Regions from separate parts of the Geodermatophilus bullaregiensis genome, predicted to be linked through region 2. Evidence: riboswitches for the same ligand, from Rfam matches in the RefSeq annotation. Region 2 holds a riboswitch; each other region holds the start of a gene.

Region 1 (4,201 bases), 4.2 Mb from region 2:
TGGTGCTGCCCGCGGAGACGGTCGCGGCGGTCACCGCAGCGATGGACGCCCTGGGCAGGCCGTACGCCCCAGGGACGGCCGGTCCGGACTCCTGGGACTGCGGCTCGCTGGTCTCCTCGGTCTACGGTGCCGCCGGCATCGACCTGCCCGACGACCAGGCGGGGCTCTACGCGGTCACCACGCCGGTCGACCTCGCCGACGTCCTGCCCGGGGACCTGGTGTTCCCCGGCACGCCGGAGGCCGGTCTCGGCCACGTCGGCATCGCCCTGGACCGGCAGACGATGCTGGCCGCCGACGGCCGGGCCGGGGCGGTCGTCGTCCGGCGGCTGCCCGCAGACGAGGTGCTGCACGTCGGCCGGCCGAGCCTCGGGCCGCGGCCGGAGGAGCCGGCGCCCGGGCCGACCGGGGGCGCGCTGCCGGTCGAGTGCGGCAACCCCGTGTACCCGCCGAGCTCCTCCGGCGGCCGATCCTGGGGCGGCTACCCCAACGGGCTGATCCCGCCGAGCGCGCTGTGCCCGCTGGGCGTGTCCGGCCACGCGCTGCGCTGCGACGCGGCGGCGGCCTGGCGGGCGATGAGCGCGGCGTTCGCCGACGTCTTCGGCGAGCCGGTCTGCATCACCGACTCCTACCGCACCTACGCCGGCCAGGTGCGCCTCTACGGCGAGAAGCCGGCGCTCGCGGCGGTCCCCGGCACCAGCAACCACGGCTGGGGCCTGGCGGTGGACCTGTGCGGCGGCATCGAGACCTTCGGCACCCCGCAGTACGCGTGGATGGTCGCCAACGCCGGCCGCTTCGGCTGGCTGCACCCGACGTGGGCCGACCCGGGCAACGGCCGCGAGGAGCCCTGGCACTGGGAGTACGCGGGCGGCTGAGCCGGGACTGTCGGTGGTCGTCCCTAGCGTGCGCAGCAACCGACAGGGAGACCGTCCCGACCGCGGCCCGGCAGCGGGCGGCGCGGCCGGGACACCGGAGGGACACGGCCATGCTCATCGACTGCGACACGTGCACCGCGCGCGGCGTCGGCTGCGCCGACTGCGTCGTCACCGCCCTGCTGGGGGCACCGCCGGGGGAGCGGGACACCGCGCCCGTGCTGCTGCCGGTGCCCCCCGTCCCGGCGGCCCGCGGCACCGGCCCCGACGACGTCGTCCTCCCGCGACCCGGCGTGGTGGTGGAGTTCGACGACGTCGAGCGGCGCGCCGTCCGGGCACTCGCCGAGGGCGGTCTGGTGCCACCCCTGCGTCACCGGCCCTCGACGGCCGGGCGGGAGGAGGCGCGCGGCGGGCGGCCGGCCGGGCGTCGCCGCACCGGCTGAGCCGAGCCGGACGAGGACACACCGGGCGCCGCTGTGGACACCTCGGCACGCACCGGGGTGTCGGGATCGCCCACCGTGGGTGTTCTCACAGTCCCCGGGGGCCCCGTTTGTCACAACTGCATCACGTCCGTACTGTGGCCGCCGTTCGGCCGGGTGGTCGTCACCCGACACGAGGTGGCCTCGGCCGGACACCGCCGAGTCACCGGACGCCGCCCTCGGGCGGTCGCGAGGTGAGCCGGGGACCCACCGCAGCACTGGGGTGAGTTCTCGTGCGCGCCGGACCTCCTCCGGCGTGCGGAGATAGGGCACGTCTTCCCAGCCCGAACCCGTCAGCTAACTCGGTAGGCGGTTGCTGAGGAAGAACGGAGAGCCGCCGCCCGTGGCGACCCCCCGCCCTGCCCTGGGGCATGCGCGCGCACAGTCCACCGACCGCCGTACCGCCGGTCCCGTCACCGGCCCGCACCGCCGCCGCCCGCTGCTCCGCCGTCTCGGCCGGGTCGCGCTCGTGGGCACCACCGCCGGTCTGACGCTGGCCCTGCTGCCCGGCACCGCGACGGCCGACCCCGAGCAGGCCACCAGTCCCGAGCAGGCCGCCCAGCTCGCCGCCGACGCCGGTCACCGGCTCGAGGTCGTCAGCGAGCAGGTCAACGAGGCCCGCGAGGTGCTCGCCCAGCAGCAGACCGAGGCCGACGAGGCCGACCGGGCCGCCGCCGACGCGCAGACCCGGCTCGACGCACTGGACGGTCGGATCCGGCAGGTGGCCCGCACCGCCTACACCGGCGGCGACACCATGCCCGAGCTGGACCTGCTGATGACCAGCGCCTCCGCCGAGGACTTCGTCAGCCGGCTCGCCACGCTCGACCAGCTCGCCGGTCACACCACCGACGTCATGGCCGAGGTCGGCGAGGCCGCCGCCGCGGCGACGCGGGCACAGGCCGACGCCGAGGCCGCCGAGGCCGACGCCGAGCGCACCCTGGAGGACCTGAGCGCCCAGGAGGCGCGGCTCCAGGAGGACATCGCCGACTACCGCGAGCAGGTCGCCGCGCTGACCGCCGCCCAGCAGGAGGCAGCGGCAGCCGCGCAGCGGGCCCTGGCCGCGCAGCAGTCCGCGGGCACGGTCGGCGAGAGCGCCCCGGTGGCCGCGGCCCCGGCGGCGCCGACCGCTCCGGCGGCCCCGGCGGCCCCGGCGGCGCCGGCGGCTCCGGCGGCCCCGGCCGCTCCGGCCGCCGCGGCGGCTCCCGCCGCTCCGGCCCCGGCACCGGCCGGTGGGGGCAGTGCGGCGGCCCAGCGGGCGGTGCAGACGGCGCTGGCGCAGGTCGGCGACGCCTACGTGTGGGGCGCCGGCGGTCCCGACGCGTTCGACTGCTCGGGCCTGACGCAGTACGCCTACGCCGCGGCGGGGATCACCCTGCCGCACTCCAGCAGCATGCAGTCGCGCATGGGCACCGCCGTCTCGCGCGACGCCCTCCAGCCGGGTGACCTGATCTTCTACTACAGCCCGGTCAGCCACGTGTCGATGTACGTCGGCAACGGCCAGATGGTGCACGCCTCGACCTCCAGCGAGCCGGTGAAGGTCGTGTCGGTCGACTCCATGGGCGGCATCACCGCCATGCGCCGCATCGTCTAGCGGACGGCGTCCGGCGACGGCCCCTCCGGACGGAGTCGGGTGCCCGAGGGCCGGCGACCCACCCGGGTCGCCGGCCCTCGCCGCGTCCGCAGCGGGGGAGGACCGGAGCCCGGAGGACGCCGCCTAGGATCGGCCGGGTGAGCGGGGCGGGCCGGGGAGGCGCTCGCGCCGCCCTGCTGGTCGCGGCCGTGCTCGGTGCCGCGCTCGTGGTCGTCATCGCCGTCCGCACGCCGTGGACCCTGCTGCCCGCACCGCCGGGCGGCGCCACACCGGTCAGCGCCGACGCGGGGCTGCCCGCCGAGGCCCTCCGGCGGGCCGAGGCCCTCGCCGCGGACATCCGGCCCGCGTCGCTGGTGGGCCTGCTGCTCGGGCTCACCGCCTCCGCCCTGCTGGGTCTCACCCGGCTGGGCGGCCGGCTGGTGACCGCCGTCGCGCGGCCCCTCGGCGGGCGCTGGGTCTGGCAGGTGCTGCTCGGCACGGTCGCCCTGGTCGTCGTCGGCCGGCTGGCCACGCTGCCGGTGTCGGCCTACGGCGAGGTGGTGCGGCACCGCTACGGCCTGTCCACCCGTTCGTGGCCGCTGTGGCTGCGCGACGTCGCCGTCTCCACGGCCATCGACGCCGCCCTCACCGCGCTCGCCCTGCTCGTGCTCGTCGCACTGGCCCGTCGGGCGCCGCGCGCCTGGTGGGCGTGGGCGGCGGCCGGGGCGGCGGGGCTCGTGGTGGTGGGCTCCTTCCTCTACCCGGTGGTCATCGAGCCGGCGTTCAACAGCTTCGCGCCCCTGCCGGCCGGGCAGCTGCGCACCGACCTGCTGGAGCTGGGCGAGGAGAGCGGCACCCCGGTCGACGACGTGCTCGTCGCCGACGCCTCCCGGCGGACGACGTCGCTCAACGCCTACGTCTCCGGGTTCGGCTCCACCCGCCGCGTCGTCCTGTACGACACGCTGCTGGCCGACGTCCCCGACGACGAGGTCGAGTCGATCGTCGCCCACGAGCTCGGGCACGTGGCCACCGACGACGTCCTCACCGGCACGCTGCTCGGCGCGCTCGGCGCGGCCGCCGCGGTGGCCCTGCTCGGCTGGCTGCTCACCTGGCCGCCGCTGCTGCGGCGGGCGGGGGCGGACTCCCCGGGCGACCCGCGCGTGGTCCCGCTGGTCCTGCTGCTCGTCGCCCTGGGCTCGCTGGTGGGCACCCCGGTGCAGAACCTGGTCTCCCGGCACGTGGAGGCGCGCGCCGACCTGCACGCCCTCGACCTCACCGGGGAC
Region 2 (4,201 bases):
GCCGAGCGACAGCTCCCCGCCGGTCGCGTTGGTGAGCGCGGTCGTGAGCCCCAGCTCCCAGCCGGCGGGGACCGGCCGCGCCCGCACCCGGCGGTGCTCACCGAGCAGCAACCGGCCGTCGGGGCCCAGCCACCGCAGCGCCTCGTGGAAGCCGTCGTCCTCCCGGGCCGGGAAGCCGGCGTGCTCGATCCGGCCGTGGTCGGCCCGCGCGGTGTAGCCGTGGCCGCGCACGTAGGTCGGGCCACCCCACAGGTTCGCGCCGCCGACGTCCTGGACCCCGATCGAGACACCGAGGTGCCAGGGGTGGTCGGGGGGCTGCGCGTCGGTCACCGTCCGGCCGTCGAGGGTGCGGACCGGGTGCAGGTACGGCCGTGGCGCCAGCGCCGGGTCGAGCCCCCCGCCGTCGGCGTACCCGGCCACCACCACGCCGCCGAGCCGCAACAGGGTGAGCGCGGGCTCAGCCACGGACGACCGCGGCACCCGCCCGCGCCCACGGCAGGCCGGGTCCCGGGGGCAGGGCGCGCTGCTCGTCGGTCAGCGGCCGCGGGGCGCAGGTGCCGGCCGGGTGCCACCGGCCGTGGACGCCCGTCGGCACGGTGGGGACGGAGCTCGGTGGCGCCATGCCGGCGTCCTCCTGGGGTCGGTCCGGACGTCGACCGTATCGTCGGCCGGACCACCCGACAGCGGCGGCCCGACCGGTCCCGGGGGTCGGTCGGGCCCGGCCCGCCGTGGGGTCAGCCCACGTAGTTGACGTGCACGTGGTCGAAGTGGTTGGCCGTGGCGCTGCCGCGGTCGGCCATCTGCGACCAGCTGCCCCCCGGCGAGCTGAGCATCTTCTGCTGGTAGATCAGGTAGTCGACACCGAGCTCGTCCCAGTGCGCGACGTGGTACTGCACGATCGCGTTCCCGAGCGCGGTGTTGGACATGACCATGTAGTCCAGCGCCAGGCCCGACGGGTGGCCGTTCGGGTCGGCGGCACTGGCCCGGGTGCCGCCGAGGGTGATCCCGCCGGCGCCGGCCACGTTGCTGACCACGGCGTTCGCCGCCGCCTGGACCACGGCCTGCACCGGGCCCGCGGTGTTGCTGATGCGCGCGGTCGCCGTGGTCGCCGTCCCCGAGCCGGCGGCCGACGAGCTCGCGGACGACGGCGCGGCCGACGAGGCGGGGGCCTCGGCGGCCTCCTCGGCGGCCTCCTCCGCGGCGACCTCGGCGGCGGCGGCCTCCTCGGCGGCGACCTGGTCGGCGGCCGCCTCCGCGGCTGCCTCGGCAGCGGCGGCCTGGGCGGCGGCCTCCTCGGCGGCGGCCTGCTCCGCGGCGCGCTGGGCAGCGGCGGCGGCCTCGGCCTCGGCGCGCTGCCGGTCGAGCGCGGCCTGGTCGGCGGCGGCCTGCGCCTGCTGTGCGCTGGCCTCCTCGGCCTCGCGACTGCCGCGGCTGGCGGCCAGGTCCTCCAGCGGCTGGAGGTCCGCGGCCACGTCGCCTCCGCCGGCGTCGGCGGACCCGGAGGCGTCGGCGGTCCCGGAGGTCAGGCCCAGCTCCTGGGCGACGCTGGCCGACTCCGCGCTGCCGGCGCCGGCCTGCGCGGCAGGGTCCGCGCCGACGACGACGTTGACCAGCAGGGCGCCTGCGGCGGCGGCGCCGAGCAGCAGGCCGGGACGGCGGGCGGGGAGCAGACGGCGGCGGGAGCCGGCGGCGCGGGCGCGGCGCTCGGCGGATCGGCCGGACGTGGTCGTGCGGGGGTCCATGGGGCGGGGTGCTCCGGAGGTGTGGGGGCGCAGCGGCGCGGGAGGCCGCGGCGGGGCGGACGGCGGGTGCGCGGGCAGCGCGCCGGGCCGGCGCGGGCCCACCAGGGAGAAGCGGCGCGGGGCCGGTCGAGCGGAGGGTGCTCGGGCTGGTGGGCTCGCGGACGGCGTCCGGGGCGGACGGCCGCGGACGGTCAGGTGCGCGGGCGCGCCGGGGTCCGGGAGAGCCGGGGTGGAGGGAGTGGTGCAGCGGTGCAGGCGCACGCCATCCGGCGGCTCTCCGTTCTTCCGTGAGCCGCCTGCCGAGTTAGCTGACGGGTTCGGGCGGGAAGCAGCCCTACCTGCCCGGACGGATGCCCGGTGCGGGATTCACCCCAGTACTGCGGTGGGTCCCCGGCTCGCCCCAGCGGGCGACTCGGCGGCGTCCGTCCGGCCTCCCCCGACGGGGGACACGACGACCGGTCGGACGCGGCCACGGTACCGGCGTCGTGAAGTCGTGACAACGAGTCGACAGCGGTTTCGTGGGGTGATCGCCGTCGCAGACCTCCCGATCGACGGCCGGAGGGTGTAGGCGGCGGTGGTCCGGGCGCTCAGACGAGGCCGTGGGCGTGCACCGCCTCGGCCACGTCGAGGAACCCCGCCACGTTCGCGCCGAGGACGAGGTCGCCGGGCGAGCCGTACTCCTCCGCGGTGGCCGAGCAACGCGCGTGGATGCCGCGCATGATCTCCTCCAGCCGCGCCTCGGTGTGCTCGAAGGTCCAGCGGTCGCGCGAGGCGTTCTGCTGCATCTCCAGGGCCGAGGTGGCCACGCCGCCGGCGTTGGCGGCCTTGCCCGGGGCGAAGGCGATCCCGGCCTCCCGGAACACCCGGACGGCGTCGGGGGTGCACGGCATGTTCGCGCCCTCGACCACGTACCGGCAGCCGTTGCGGGCGAGGACGGCGGCGGCGGCGCCGTCCAGCTCGTTCTGCGTGGCGCTGGGGACGGCGACGTCGCACGGGACGTCCCAGATGCTGCCGCCCTCGACGAAGGACGCCGACGGCACCCGGTCGGCGTAGGCCTCGATCCGCGCCCGCTCGACCTCCTTGACCTGCTTGAGGACGTCGAGGTCGATGCCCTTCTCGTCGACGACGTGGCCGCTGGAGTCCGAGCACGCCACCACGGTGCCGCCGAGCTGGTGCACCTTCTCGATGCCGTACACGGCGACGTTGCCCGAGCCGCTGACGGTGACCCGCTTGCCGTCGAGGGACTCCCCGGCCTCCTCCATCATCGCCTCGGCGAAGAACGCCGCGCCGTAGCCGGTGGCCTCGGTGCGCACCAGCGCCCCGCCCCAGCCCAGCCCCTTGCCGGTGATGACGCCGGACTCGTAGCGGTTGGTGATCCGCTTGTACTGGCCGAACAGGTAGCCGATCTCGCGGGCACCCACGCCGATGTCGCCGGCCGGGACGTCGGTGTACTCGCCGAGGTGGCGGTAGAGCTCGGTCATGAACGACTGGCAGAAGCGCATGACCTCCGCGTCGGAGCGCCCCTTGGGGTCGAAGTCCGAGCCGCCCTTGCCCCCGCCGATCGGCATCCCGGTGAGCGCGTTCTTGAACACCTGCTCGAAACCGAGGAACTTCACGATGCCCAGGTCGACCGAGGGGTGGAACCGCAGGCCGCCCTTGTAGGGCCCGAGCGCGGAGTTGAACTCCACCCGGAAGCCCCGGTCGATGTGCACCTCACCGCGGTCGTCCTGCCAGGGCACGCGGAAGATGACCTGCCGCTCGGGCTCGCAGATCCGCTCGACGGTCTTCATCTCCAGGAACTCGCGGTGGCGGGCCAGGACGATGGCCAGGGAGTCGAGGACCTCGCGCACCGCCTGGTGGAACTCCGTCTCGCCCCGGTTCCGCCGGAGGACGTCGCCGTAGATCCGCTCCACCACCGCCGAGACGTCGGTGTTCATCCGCGCTCTCCCCTCGGTCGCACCCGGCCCGCGGTTCCGGGCCACCCGGTTCCGCTGTGCCGACGGTCGCAGACTCCCCGGCGGCTCTCCACCCGACGGTCACGGCAGCGGTTCGACGCGGCTCACTGCTTGGTGTGTGCAACGACCTGGGACGCTGGGGGTCATGGCGGTCCCCCGGTCCCCCCGCGCCCTCGTGGCGGTGCTCGTCTTCGTCGGGACGGTCGTGGCCGTCATCAGCAGCCTCGGCGCGCCGCTGGTCCCGGCGGTCGCGTCGGCCACCGGCGCCTCGCTGCCGGACGCGCAGTGGTCGCTGACGGCCACGCTGCTGGTCGGCGCGGTGGCCACCCCGGTGGTCGGCCGGCTCGGTGACGGCCCGCACCGGCGCCGCGTGGTCCTCGCCGTGCTCGCCGTGGTGACCCTCGGCGGCGCGCTGGCCGCCCTGCCGCTCGGGCTCGGGTGGCTGGTCGCCGGGCGGGCGCTGCAGGGCTTCGGGCTGGGGCTGACCCCGCTGGCCATCGCCAC
Region 3 (4,201 bases), 170 kb from region 2:
GAGCGTGCAACTACTACTCCACCGAACGGGTGCAGGTCACAGGACATTCCCAGGCTGCCTGTGCGTGCAGTAGTCGGGTGACCACACGGCGGCGGACCACTCCGTCGGTGACCGTCCCGTGATCTGGTGAGGAGCCACGGGCGTGCGGCCCACTGGGAGTCTGGCGTCCCTCACCTGGATCGCCCGACGGGCCCGGGAGGACGACGGACCGGGGGGAACGGGATGTCGAAGCACTCGCAGGGAGCCGCACCGGACGCCGGGGCCAGCGGCACCAGACGGACGGCCTTCACGGACAACACCGCCGCGGAGCACGCCCCGGCGAGGGGTCTCGACGGGTTGCTGAACACCGGGCCGGTCTTCACGCACGCCGTCCGCGGTTACGACCGCCTCCAGGTCGACGACTACGTGGCCGCGGCCGAGACCGAGCTGCTGGTGCTCCGCCGGGAGAACGAGCACCTGCTCAGCCGCTACGCCGCCTGCTCCGGCGAGCTGCAGAACGCCCGCCGCCGGCTGGCCCAGCTGGTGCGCGAGCGCGAGGCGCTGCCGAGCCCCGAGGACGCGCGCATCCTGGTCGAGCGCGCCCAGGAGGAGGCCGAGCGAGTGCGCACCGAGGCGCGCGCGGAGGCCGAGGCCCGGCTGGCCAAGGTCGCCGAGATGCGGGAGGCGGTGATCGCGCTGCGCGAGCAGGCCCACGGCGAGGTCGCCGGGGTGCGGGCGGAGGCGCAGGCCGCCCGCGAGGAGGCGCACCGCGAGGCCGAGGAGGCGCGGCGCGCGGCGGCGGCCGAGCGCGCACGGCTGGATCGCGAGGCCGCCGAGGCGCGGGCCCGGCGGGAGGCCGAGGCGGCCGCGCGGGCGCAGGAGGAGCGGGCCGCCGTCGCGGCCGAGCTCGCCGCGCTGCACGCCGAGCGGGACCGGGTGCGCGAGACGCTGCGAGTGCTGGGCGGGCACGTCGACGATGCCCTCGCCGGCCTCGCCGAGGTCCTGCGCGGGGACGCGGTCCCCACCGACGAGCTGCCCGACGACGTCTCGGTGCTCGCCGAGCGACGCGACGCCGCGGCCCGTGACGAGACCCCCCGGAAGCCGGGGGCGGACGTCGCCGCGGCGTCCTGACCCGCACTCCCGGCCCGCCGGGCCACCGGCCCCGGGTCGGGTGCGGACGGCTCCGTAACACGCGTCACGCGGGTATCTGGCGCCCTGGTGTTGTCACGGGCAGGTAACGACACGTACGTTCTCCACGTCCGGTCGGTCGTCTCGTCCCCTCCCGGGGAGCCCGGCCGGGCGCCGCCGAGTCGTGTCCGCACCGTGGACGCGAGCCGGGGACCCACCGCAGTCCTGGGGTGAATCGCCTGTCGAGCTCCGCTCGCAGCGCGTAGGGCTTCTTCCCGCCCGAACCCGTCAGCTAACTCGGTAGGCGGCCACGGAAGGAACGGAGAGTCTCCGCATGCCCCGCCTCCGGGCCGCCGTGGCCCGCAGGTGCTGCCGGCCGCGCGTGCACCGCGCCGTCTGAGCCCGGCCGCCTCCCTGCCCCGCTGACCCGGCGCCGCCGACCGCGGCCGCCGGGGACCCGTAGACCGCCGTGCGCCGGTCCCTGCCCGCGAACCGGGCTGCCGCGCGCGCACTCTCCCCTCGGAGCCCCCGCCTTCATGCCCAGCCGTACCCCGAACACGCCTGCCGACGCCGCCGCGACCGCCGAGCTGCCCGTGAGCGACGCCACCGCCGTCCTGGCCGCCGTGGACACCGACGCCCCCGCTGCCGGTCACCGCCGCGGCCGGCGCGCACGTGCCACCCTCCCCGCCCGGACCGGTGCGCGGCGCAGCAGCCCGCCGCTCGGCCCGCGCCGCCCCGCCCTGCTGCTGGCCGCCGCCGCGGCCGGCGCGCTGATCGTCGGCGTGGTCACCACCGGCGGCCCGGCCGCCGAGGCCGGCACCGACACGGCCAGCACCTCGGTCAGCGTGGCCGAGCAGCTCGGCGTCGCCGACGAGCTCCCGGCCGACGCCGCGGCCCCCATGGCGCCGCAGGCCGCCGACCTCGCCCCGCTCGAGGACCTCGCCGCCTCCCGCAGCGAGCGCTCCGCCGAGGAGGCCACCGCCGCCCAGGCGCAGGCCGCCGCCGACCAGGCCGAGCTCGACCGGCGCGCCGCCGAGGAGGCCGCCCGCCGCGCCGCCGAGGAGGAGGCCGCCCGCGCCGCCGCCGAGGCCCAGGCCGCCGCCGAGGCGCAGGCCGCGGCCGAGGCCCAGGCCGCCGCCGAGGCCGCCGAGCGCGCCGCCGCCGCGGAGGAGGCCGCGACCGCACCGGCCCCGGCCCCGGCTGCCACCCCCGCGCCCGCGTCGGCCGCCGCGCCGGCCGCCCGCGGGACCTTCAAGGAGTACGCGCTGAGCAAGGTCGGCAGCGCCGATCAGTTCAGCTGCCTCGAGAACCTGTGGGGCAAGGAGAGCGGCTGGAACCCCAACGCGCAGAACCCGACCAGCACCGCCTACGGCATCCCGCAGTTCCTCGACTCGACGTGGGCCAGCACCGGCATCGCCAAGACCTCCGACGGCTACCGGCAGATCGACGCGGGCCTGATCTACATCGAGGAGCGCTACGGCTCGCCGTGCGCCGCCTGGGCGCACTCGCAGTCCAAGGGCTGGTACTAGGAGGACCCCGGCGCCCCGCGCCTCGCACGCTCGGCGCGGGACCCTGCACCGGGGCCGCGTGGGCCCCACCGCTCGCTCCGCTCGAGGTGGGCCCCTGCGTCGGGGCGGGGTGGTGGACTGCCGGGCATGCGAGTCGTCCCGCCCGGCTTCGTCCGCGCGCACACGCAGGTGCGCCGGCCCTCGCTCGTCCCGGAGGTGCGGCTGCACGTCGCCGACGACGTCGTCGCCCTCTGGGAGGCGATGGAGGACGCGGCCGGCGGTGCCGGTGAGGCACCGCCGTTCTGGGCCGCGGCCTGGCCCGGCGGCCAGGCGCTGGCCCGCGCCGTGCTCGACGGGGCCGTGCCGGTGACCGGCCGCACGGTGCTCGACCTGGGGTCGGGCAGCGGGCTGGTCGCCGTCGCCGCCGTCCTCGCCGGCGCCCGGCACGTGCTGGCCAGCGACGTCGACCCGTTCTCCCGGACGGCGGTCGGCGTCAACGCCGGGCTCAACGGGGTGGGCGGGATCGGCGTCACCGGCGACGTCCTCGACCGGGAGCCCCCGGCCGTCGACGTCGTGCTGGCCGGCGACGTCTGCTACGACCGCGAGATGACCGAGCGGGTGCTGCCCTTCCTCGACCGGGCCCGGGCGCGCGGCTGCGAGGTGCTCGTCGGCGACCCGGGCCGGCCCTACCTCCCCCACGAGCGGCTCGAGCCGGTCGTCCGCTACGACGTGCCCGAGACCGAGGGCCCCGGCCTGCGCCGGACCACGGTGTGGCGGTTGCCGTGAGCGCGCCGGCCCCCTTAGACCTCACGAGCGGCACGGCCGTGGTCGCCTCGGTGCGGGCCGCCCACCCCGGCGCGCCGCCCGGGCGCTTCGACCCGGTTCCCCTCGCGGGGTCCGGCGAGGTCCTGGCCGTCGACTCCTCCGCCGTCGTCCGGCTGACGCACGCCCTGCTGCCCCCGCTGGAGGCGCACCCCGGCGGCATCCGTACCCGGTTCGCCGGGAGCGTCCGGGTGGCCGCCGCCGACGTGGTGCGGCCGGCCCGGCGCGGCCGCTGAGGACGGCGGCGCACCGGTGGCCGTCCACGTCGGCACGTCGGGGTGGAGCTACGAGCACTGGGACGGCGTCCTCTACCCGCCGGGGACGCCGCCCCGCGACCGGCTGGCCCACTACGTCCGCCGGTTCGGCACCGTCGAGCTCAACGCGAGCTTCTACCGCTGGCCCCGGGCGGCGACCTTCGCCGGCTGGCGGGACCGGCTGCCCGAGGACTTCCGGCTGTCGGTCAAGGCGCCGCGGGGCCTGACCCACGCCAAGCGGCTGTACGCCCCGGAGACGTGGGTCGAGCGGATCACCGCGGCCTGGCACGAGCTCGACGGCCGGCGGGCCGTGCTGCTGGTGCAGCTGCACCCCGCCGCGGCCCGCGACGACGCGCGCCTCGGGTACTTCCTCTCCCTGCTGCCGGACTGGGTGCGGGTGGCCGTGGAGTTCCGCCACCCCAGCTGGCACGTCGAGGAGGTGTTCGCGCTGCTGGAGCGGCACGGCGCGGCCTACTGCGTGATGAGCGGCGCCGGGCTGCCGTGCGTGCT
Region 4 (4,201 bases), 620 kb from region 2:
CCCGGTTGCGCTCGGCGACCAGCGCGGCGACGTCGTCGAGAACGTCACCGCCCACCGGATCACCCGAACACATGTACGAATTCTAACCGATCGGACCGGGGTGCTCAACCTGAAAATGCAGGTCAGCGGCCTATGAGGTGCGATGTGTCAGCGCGCATCGAGAGAGGTCACGGCGGCGGCTGGCCGCCGACCACGCCGGCGACCACCGCGGCCGCGGCATAACCGGACCGGACGGCGTCCAGCACGGACTGCCCGGCGCGCCAGCCGCTCAGCACCCCGGCCGCGAACGCGTCCCCGCACCCGGTCGTGTCACGCAGCCGCCCCGCCGGCAGCGGCTCGACCGGCACCTCCCACGCGCCCGCCGCCGAGACCACCCGGGTCGGGCGGGCACCGGCGTGCACCAGCACCAGCCCGGGTGCCCAGGCCGGCAACGAACCGTCCAGGCCCAGGGCCGTGGCCTCGGCGGCGTTACAGGAGAGCAGGTCCGGCCGCAGCCCGGCGAGCAGGTCGGTGTAGGCGCCGACCCCGTGCGCGGCGATGCGGGTCGCGGCGGCGACGTCCACGCTGATCGGCACCCCGCGCCCGTGTGCCGCCGACGCGGCGCCCCGCAGCGCGCCGGGGAAGCGCAGCAGGTCGTAGCCGTCCAGGTGGACGACGGCCGCATCGGCGACCCACGAGGCGCGGACGTCGGAAGGCTCCAGCCCGCCTTCCCCACGGTCGGTCAGCAGCGTGCGCTCGCCGTCGGGGTGCACCAGCACCGTCGACACCGGCGCCCGTCCGCGACGCACCACCGCCACCTCGACGCCGCGCCCGGCGAGACCGGCCAGCAGGTCGTCGGCGAGCGGGTCCGCGCCGGCCCAGCCCGCCAGCCGGGACGGGACACCCAGCCGTGCCAGGTTCGCCGTCACGGTGGCCGGGGCGCCGCCAGCCGTCGTCGTCCGGACCACCCGCTGTTGGCCGCCGACCACCAGGGGAGCCGACAGCTCGAGCAGTTGGTCGGCGACCAGCTTGCCCAGCGCGACGACCGGTCCCCGCCCGGCGGGGCGGGGCCACGCCGGGCCGGTGGAGGTCACGGCCGAGGAGTCTCCACCGGACCGTCCTGACGCGACGGCGCCCCGGCCCACCAGGGCCGGGGCGTCGTCCGAGGATCGCGTCAGACGATGCGACGGGCGCCCTGGTACTGCGGCATGGAGTCCAGGGCGACCACGGCCACCGGCTTGCCGGCGGTCGAGGCGTGGACCATCTGGCCGTTGCCGATGTACATGCCCACGTGCGAGACCGGGCTGTAGAAGAACACCAGGTCACCCGGCTGGAGGTCGGCCTTCGCCACCGGGGTGCCGAACGTCGACTGGGCCTTCGAGGTGCGCGGGATCGAGACGCCGGCCGCCTTGTAGGCGAAGCTGGTCAGCCCCGAGCAGTCGAACCGGTCGGGACCGGTCGCGCCGTAGAGGTACATGTCACCGCGCTGGGCGAGCGCGGTGTCGACGGCCGTCTGGGCCGCGCCGTTGGGAGCGGCGACCGGCGCGGCCGTCACGGCCCCACCACCGCCGCCACCCACGGCAGCCGAGGCCGGGAGGGGTGAGAGGACGATGCCGGCTCCGGCGATGGCCGCGACGGCGATGCCGCGGAACGAGCGACGAGCGGTGGACGTGCGGGTAGTCGTCATCGACGACGGTTCTCCTGTTCTCCACGATCGCCTACCGGGTTAGCTGACGGGTTCGGACGGAGGAGTCGCCCGGCGCGACGAGTCGCGCTCCACCCCAGTGCTGCGGTGGGTCCCCGGCCCGGGAGACCGGCTGGGTGCCGGCATCCGGTTCGGCGCATCCGGCGGGTGTCACACGGGGAGTGACGAAGGGCCCTGGCCGGACCGCGACGACGGTAGGTAGGGGTCCCTGAGCGCTCAACCGCTCCGGTCGGCCGCCACGCCCGATCCGGGTCCGCGCACTTGACTCCCGCCCCGGATCCGACACGCCGCGCTGACCAGCGCGGACACCCGAACTCCTCGACACGCGGGAGCCGGCCGCCCGGCGCGGACACGCCGCGCCGGGCCAGAAAGGACGCGGCGGTGCGTCCGAACGCGCAGTCAGCGGCCCACCACCGACACGGCACGGAGGACGTCGGGATCGCCACGGTTGCGGCGCGCGTTCACGGGGCACGAGGACAGGAATCGACACGAGGAGGCAACCCCATGGGGATGTTGAGGAAGCTCGTCGCTTCGGGCGTCGCCGCCAAGGTGGTGCAGGAGCTGCAGAAGCCGCAGAACCAGGCCAAGATCAAGAAGTTCATCCGCGACTACCAGGCCAAGAACAAGAGGGGCGGCGGCACGGCCGGTCGCTACTGACCGCACCGCGCACCTGTCTCGCGACCCCCGCCCCGGACCGCCGGGACGGGGGTCGCGTCGCGCCGGGACCGGGGACGCAGCAGCGTGCACCCGGAGCCGCTCGCCGCGCCGCTCCCGGCGTCGACCAGGGCACGAGCGCGCCGCCGTGCTCGCCGCCGCGTTTGCGCTGCTCCAGGGCACCCGCCAGCCTGACGCCGGGCCCGCCGCAGAGTCGCGGCGGACCGACCGAGGAGGCGCCATGAGCAGGGACATCGACGGCAGCCGGATCGACGCCGTACTGGCCGACGCGGTGGAGCGGGGAGCGGTGCCGCACGTCGCCGCCATCGCCGCCGACCGCGACGGCGTCCTCTACGAGGGCGGCGCGGGGGTGCGCGTCGCGGGGGAGTCCGACGACCCGGTCACCACGAGCACCCAGTTCCGGATCATGTCGATGACCAAGATGGTCTGCACGGCGGCCGCGCTGCAGCAGGTGGAGCGCGGCGAGCTGGACCTCGACGCCCCGGTCGAGCAGTACCGCCCCGAGTTCGCCGACGTCCGGGTCCTCGAGGGCTTCGACGGCGACACGCCCCGGCTGGTCGAGCCGGCCCGCAAGGCGACCGTCCACCAGCTGGTCACCCACACCACGGGACTGGGCTACTGGTTCTGGAACGCCGAGCTGCTGCGGTACGAGACGGCGACCGGGGTCCCCAACGTCGTCCCCGGGTCGGCGCGCGCGTTCGAGGCGCCGATGGTCGCCCACCCCGGCACCCGGTACGTCTACGGCATCAACACCGACTGGCTCGGCAGGGTGGTCGAGGCGGTGGCCGGCACGACCCTCGACGAGGTGATCGCCACCGGCATCACCGGCCCGCTCGGGATGACCGACACGATGTTCCGGCTCGACGAGGAGCGGAAGGCCCACTGCGTCGCCATCCACACCCGCGGCCAGGACGGCGGGTGGACCGCGGTCGACGAGATCCTCAACCAGGAGCCCGACTGGTGGGCCGGCGGGCACGGCCTCTACTCGACACCGCGCGACTACACCCGCTTCGCGCGCGCCCTGCTCCGCGGAGGCGAGCTCGACGGCGAGCGCATCCTCTCGGCGGAGACGGTCGACCGGGCGTTCACCAACCAGATCGGCGACCTCGACTTCCCCGCCGAGATCCTCACCGCGGACCCGCCGATCACCGACAGCCTCCGGGCCGGCCCCGGCCACACGTGGGGCTACGGGCTGCTCCTCAACACCGAGGACCAGCCGGGCCGCCGCCGGGCCGGCACCGGTTCCTGGGCGGGGCTGTTCAACACGCACTTCTTCGTCGACCGCACCACCGGCGTCTGCGCCTCGATCTACACCAACTCCCTGCCCTTCATCGAGCAGGACGGCGCGTGGCGGGTCTACGGCGAGTTCGAGGAGGCTCTGTACGCCGCGCTCTGACCCACTCTGCGGCCGCTCGTGCTCTGCCCCGCCGGTCGGCGCAGAGCACGAGCACCCGCGTCAACGTTGTGGCGCGCAGGCCGATGTGGACGCCACCTGCTCGATGATTCATGTGCTCATCCATCTGGCTCGACGATCAGGAGTTGACTCACCGAGGGAGCGACGTTGAGCACCATGGCATCTTCTGTCCGGAGTCCTGCCTTTGCTGCCTTCAGTCTCACCTCTGCGGAAGCGTCCGAGTTGCGCTCGTTCTCGGTGAGTGGGAGGTATCGACCATCGACACCGCGTCGGGGGATCGGACGTTGTGCCCACCATTCCAACGCGATGTCTGCTTCGTCTGCTTTGAGACGCAGCCATGGGCGGATGTCCCTCAGTGCCCGCACGCCAGACAGAGAGCTTGCTTGCCAGTTCCAGGCCGTGCGCCTGTAGCTCCTGTTCATCTCAGA

The links. Region 2 has a riboswitch for cyclic di-AMP ahead of JOD57_RS23905 (VldE C-terminal domain-containing protein). Riboswitches for the same ligand answer to the same signal wherever they lie in the genome.
Region 1: another riboswitch for cyclic di-AMP. It lies ahead of JOD57_RS03430 (C40 family peptidase); the one in region 2 lies ahead of JOD57_RS23905 (VldE C-terminal domain-containing protein).
Region 3: another riboswitch for cyclic di-AMP. It lies ahead of JOD57_RS23060 (aggregation-promoting factor C-terminal-like domain-containing protein); the one in region 2 lies ahead of JOD57_RS23905 (VldE C-terminal domain-containing protein).
Region 4: another riboswitch for cyclic di-AMP. It lies ahead of JOD57_RS20935 (C40 family peptidase); the one in region 2 lies ahead of JOD57_RS23905 (VldE C-terminal domain-containing protein).

The regions. Positions count from the first base shown of each region.
Region 1 covers NZ_JAFBCJ010000001.1:745,631-749,831, reverse strand. The annotation lists gene JOD57_RS03440 (NlpC/P60 family protein) at 1-872, shown strand, start outside; gene JOD57_RS03435 (hypothetical protein) at 983-1,312, shown strand; cyclic di-AMP (ydaO/yuaA leader) riboswitch at 1,495-1,675, shown strand; gene JOD57_RS03430 (C40 family peptidase) at 1,818-2,939, shown strand; gene JOD57_RS03425 (M48 family metalloprotease) at 3,077-4,201, shown strand, end outside.
Region 2 covers NZ_JAFBCJ010000001.1:4,979,608-4,983,808, reverse strand. The annotation lists gene JOD57_RS23915 (DUF6807 domain-containing protein) at 1-465, opposite strand, end outside; gene JOD57_RS23910 (hypothetical protein) at 458-622, opposite strand; gene JOD57_RS23905 (VldE C-terminal domain-containing protein) at 735-1,742, opposite strand; cyclic di-AMP (ydaO/yuaA leader) riboswitch at 2,021-2,170, opposite strand; gene gdhA (NADP-specific glutamate dehydrogenase) at 2,330-3,679, opposite strand; gene JOD57_RS23895 (MFS transporter) at 3,843-4,201, shown strand, end outside.
Region 3 covers NZ_JAFBCJ010000001.1:4,808,577-4,812,777, forward strand. The annotation lists gene JOD57_RS23055 (hypothetical protein) at 223-1,110, shown strand; cyclic di-AMP (ydaO/yuaA leader) riboswitch at 1,273-1,429, shown strand; gene JOD57_RS23060 (aggregation-promoting factor C-terminal-like domain-containing protein) at 1,644-2,636, shown strand; gene JOD57_RS23065 (class I SAM-dependent methyltransferase) at 2,763-3,401, shown strand; gene JOD57_RS23070 (hypothetical protein) at 3,398-3,673, shown strand; gene JOD57_RS23075 (DUF72 domain-containing protein) at 3,690-4,201, shown strand, end outside.
Region 4 covers NZ_JAFBCJ010000001.1:4,359,413-4,363,613, forward strand. The annotation lists gene JOD57_RS20925 (HNH endonuclease signature motif containing protein) at 1-55, opposite strand, end outside; gene JOD57_RS20930 (carbohydrate kinase family protein) at 168-1,073, opposite strand; gene JOD57_RS20935 (C40 family peptidase) at 1,154-1,666, opposite strand; cyclic di-AMP (ydaO/yuaA leader) riboswitch at 1,679-1,813, opposite strand; gene JOD57_RS20940 (hypothetical protein) at 2,189-2,341, shown strand; gene JOD57_RS20945 (serine hydrolase domain-containing protein) at 2,580-3,755, shown strand.